2 regions of the Gracilibacillus sp. HCP3S3_G5_2 genome follow, and region 1 is predicted to be linked to the other one. Evidence: riboswitches for the same ligand, from Rfam matches in the RefSeq annotation. Region 1 holds a riboswitch; the other holds the start of a gene.
What was found. A riboswitch is a leader RNA that binds a small molecule or an ion and turns the genes downstream of it on or off. The one in region 1 is predicted to bind S-adenosylmethionine.
Positions count from the first base shown of each region.

Region 2: linked by a shared signal. The riboswitch ahead of ACTNEP_RS12185 (methionine ABC transporter ATP-binding protein) and the one ahead of ACTNEP_RS13960 (YpjP family protein) in region 1 are both predicted to bind S-adenosylmethionine.

Region 1 is NZ_JBQHXU010000009.1:30,313-32,519, reverse strand. Features, by position in the region: gene ACTNEP_RS13965 (MBL fold metallo-hydrolase) at 1-720, opposite strand, end outside; SAM riboswitch class I at 877-983, shown strand; gene ACTNEP_RS13960 (YpjP family protein) at 1,289-1,894, shown strand.
Region 2 is NZ_JBQHXU010000007.1:183,105-185,311, reverse strand. Features, by position in the region: gene ACTNEP_RS12190 (PTS sugar transporter) at 1-615, opposite strand, end outside; SAM riboswitch class I at 794-900, shown strand; gene ACTNEP_RS12185 (methionine ABC transporter ATP-binding protein) at 990-2,015, shown strand; gene ACTNEP_RS12180 (methionine ABC transporter permease) at 2,008-2,207, shown strand, end outside.

The sequences.
Region 1 (2,207 bases):
GATAATGATATCGGGATCTAGCGCAGCCAGCTTTTTTACAGATTGCTCTGCTTTCATCCAGTCTTGTGTAAAATAAGCAGGTGGTCCGTAAACATGCTGTAGTGGGAAAAACACTGCTATGGATGATTCTGGTTTTTCCGTAGAAATCGCATCACCTGCGATTAATGAGCGGTCCTGTTCACGGAATAAACTGATATGGCCTGGGGTATGTCCAAACGTTTCAATGTATTTCCAATCCTTTAGGAAAGGAACCGTACCGTCTGTTGGCAAAGTAGAAACAAGTCCTTCTAGGTGTTCTGGTTTAGTTGGAAAGATTCCTGATAATAAGGAGATCATCCCACCTCCAACGGTTGGATCCCCAGGTGGATATTCCTTTTTGCCTGTTACATAGTCTATTTCGTTTTCATGAATATAAATCGGCACTTGCCAGTATTCTGCTAGCTTTTTGGCAGAACCAATATGGTCAAAATGCCCATGTGTTAATATAATTGCCTGAGGTGCTTTGTTACCATAACGATATTCGCAAGCATGTAGTATTCTATCTTGATATTTTCGCGTACCGGTATCAACTAACACCCACTCTTCATCGGGTGCTCCGATCATCACGATATTCACAATCAGTGTTCGATAATATGCAACATCTGGAAGTACCTCTTCTGGTATTGCATGGTCTAAGTCGTGTTCAAGGTCTTTCCAATTATCAGTATGTTCTTGATCCATCTTTCTCCCACCTTATCATAACGTACACTATACTTATTGTGGGGTGAAATGTATAGATTTATACAATTTAGCAAAAATTACTTGTTGTTTTAAAAGTTATGTGATAATATTTTTACCAAATCATGTACTTGAGATAATTTAATATACGGAAAGATTTTCTTATCCAGAGAGGTGGAGGGACTGACCTTAAGAAGCCTCGGCAACCAGCACATCTGTGCCCGGTGCCAATTTCAGAGAATCAGGTTTTGATTCGAAGATGAGAAGATTCGTCGCAGATTGTTTTCATTTATACAGTCACAAGCTGAATCCTTCTCTATCTTTAAAATAGAGAAGGATTTTTTATAGATCCATAATAGTGAGGTGAATCCAATGATATGAACGTGCATTACTATGTAAACCATTAGTGAATCAACATTAAATTAAGAGATTGGGCATTCAAGCTACCATCCATCCTGTGGTTGAAAAAAAGTAAAATGTATGTAAATAAGGAAAACCCCTTTACACGTATGGACAAATTAGTAAAACATGATAAAATTTTAGTAAGTCGATGTGAGGGAGTTCGATCGGGATGAAAAAGTGGATGAAAAAATTAACCGTTTTATTAGTGACAATACTAACACTTGGTTTATATGTTCCTCCAATCTACATTGATGGAGATGTAGATGTAGGAAAAAGGGATCTAGAGCCAAGTGAAGACCGGTCAAAACCAGTGGATAAAGAGGAATTAGCAGATTCGATAACGGAAGAAAATGTTGTCCTTGAAGATGCGAATCAACTTTATCTACAGCAATTAAATACGCTTGCTAAAGAGCAAGTGCAAACAAAGCTGGGAACAAAAATCTCGGCGAAAATTAACCGCGAGATCAATGACGTCGTTTTACCAAACATGGAAACGGTTTTAGAGGAATTGTATGAAACAATTGGTGAAGAAGAAAGCCAATTTTTAATGATTGCAGAAGATCCTGCCGATGGATATGGTGAGCGGATCTTTAATTTATACAATGCAAAAGAAAAAGAAAATGTTGCAAAGTTTCATGTCAATCGGTTAAAGAAACCACAAGACGGTTATTATTTTCAATTCCACTATCATCTACATGACGATCAATTTGAAGAACATCTCCCGATAGGTGAAGTTTATTGGGGGAAAGATACACCACCAAAATGGATGTCGTAAAAGTAAGAGGCTGAGACAAAAGTGTGTTTTATCCAGCAAATTCCGAACATAAACGGTGCGAATACCCGCTACGGAATTATACTCCGCTTTCCGCGGGCTTATCCTCAGCCTCCTCGAAAAAGAAGTTCACTTTTTCTATAGGGTCTTCACACTACGCTTTCCCACAGGAGTCTACTTATTTTTCCTGCGCGCTATTAGCACATTGCCGGCTTCTAGACGAAACACTTTCTTTTTGTCTCAATCTCTTTTTAACCATAATGCAAAAATATTGTCAGAATTTTTTTGCATTTCGCTTTATTTTATGTCGAAATAT
Region 2 (2,207 bases), on a different contig from region 1:
CATAATGCCACGGATATTAATATTTGTCAGGCCAATTCCTTTCGTCATCTCATTATTACTGCTACCAAGTATTGGCTGATAATTTAACTTCAGTTCCTTACTTAATGCTGTAATAAAAGATACTGCCCTTGTCCGATTTGTCGTACCTGTTGTACCAGATGTAGCAATAACATTTGCACCTTTTGAGGCTATCTTTGCCATAGATGTGCCACCTGTTCCCACTACTGGGACACCATTTCTCGCAGCTGCTTCTATGGTTTGTTTATTCGTCTTATCAGGATCACCACTCATCACGATTAATCCATCAATCTCACCATGATCAATCATTTCTGCTATTTGGTGATCAACTTGTTGTGCTTCAAGATTAATATCTATTAATCTGCCTTTTTCTCCTTCAACGAAAACATCCGTACTATCTATTTTCCAAAGAGATGCTTTTGTCGTCTCTTTTGCACTGTCCATCGATTCTTCAGCACCGATAAATTGCACCGCATCAATTTTAATACCTGCGCTAACAGCTTGTTTTTTAATTTCTTCCAGAAGTTTTGCAGGATTTTTCCCTCCTAAATTAAATAGATTTCCCCCACTACTCCCAACAATTGCGATTTTCTTCATATCCGTTCCTCCAAGATAAAATGAATAATATTTATTCATTATAAAGGAATTGATTTTATTACGCTAGTGTACTAAAGTGTTTTATCTCTATATTCTGAATAGTTTTACTTTTATAAAAGGAATTGACGATTCTCTGATATAATGATAATATATTGGTTACTGAATTGAATACGTGAAACTCTTATCAAGAGAGGTGGAGGGACTGGCCCTATGAAACCCGGCAACCGTCAGTAAAACTGATAGGTGCTAATTCCATCAAAGCTTCTAGGCTTTGAAAGATAAGAGGACAATGAATAAACATCCTTTCTGTCCTCTTACGCAGAAAGGATTTTTTTATTGTGTTTGATGCACAATAAATGAAGGAGTGTGAAAATATGATTCGAATTCAAAACTTATCGAAAGTGTATAAATCTAAAAAACAACAAGTTCAAGCTGTCGATAATGTTTCCATTAATATAGAACAGGGCGAAATTTTTGGGGTTATCGGCTATAGTGGTGCTGGTAAAAGTACGTTTGTCCGGCTTATTAATCGTTTAGAAGAACCAACTAACGGTTCTGTCGTTATCCATGATAAAGATATCACGAAAATGCCGGGGAATCAGTTGCGCCAAAAGCGACAAAAGATCGGAATGATTTTTCAGCATTTTAACTTATTATGGTCTCGTACTGTTTTGGAAAACATCGCTTTTCCATTAGAAATTGCCGGTGTTCCAAAAGCAAAACGTAAGGAAAAAGTATTAGAACTAATAAATCTAGTTGGGCTTTCCGGGAAAGAAAATGCCTACCCATCACAACTAAGTGGCGGTCAAAAGCAACGTGTTGGAATAGCAAGAGCACTGGCAAATGACCCTGAGGTATTATTATGTGATGAGGCTACTTCAGCGCTTGATCCGGAGACGACGGATGATATTTTAGACTTGTTAGTCTCTATTAATAAAAAGTTAGGATTGACCATTATTTTGATTACCCACGAAATGCATGTCATCCAGAAGATATGTCATCGCGTTGCCGTGATGGAAAATGGCAAAGTGGTAGAAACTGGTGATGTGTTAGATGTCTTTGTAAAACCACAGTCGAAAACAACTAAACGATTTGTGCAGCAGCTTAATCCGTTAGAACATGAAAAAGATAAGTTAACGGAGTTTATTAATGATCGCGAAGACAGTGAAGTGGTCAAACTTCACTTTATCGGAAATAGTGCGAAGCGTGCACTTATCAGTGAGGTAGCGAAAACATTCGATGTTGAGGTGAATATACTGCAAGGGTCCATTGCCCCTACACAGGAAGGCGCCTATGGAACGTTGTTTATTGAAATAAACGGTGATAGAGAAATCTTACAGGAAGCTATTCAATTTATGAAAAACACCGGTGTGGAAGTCGAGGTGTTAAAAGATGCTTGAAGAACTATTTCCAAATGTAATCCCTGAGGACATATGGGTGGCTACATTAGAAACACTTTATATGACTAGTATTGCAATACTTGGTACATTAATTTTCGGTGTTTTACTCGGATTATTATTATTCCTGACCGATTCAGGGAGTTTATGGCAAAATCAATTTATTAATTTTATTGTGGCAACCATTGTCAATGT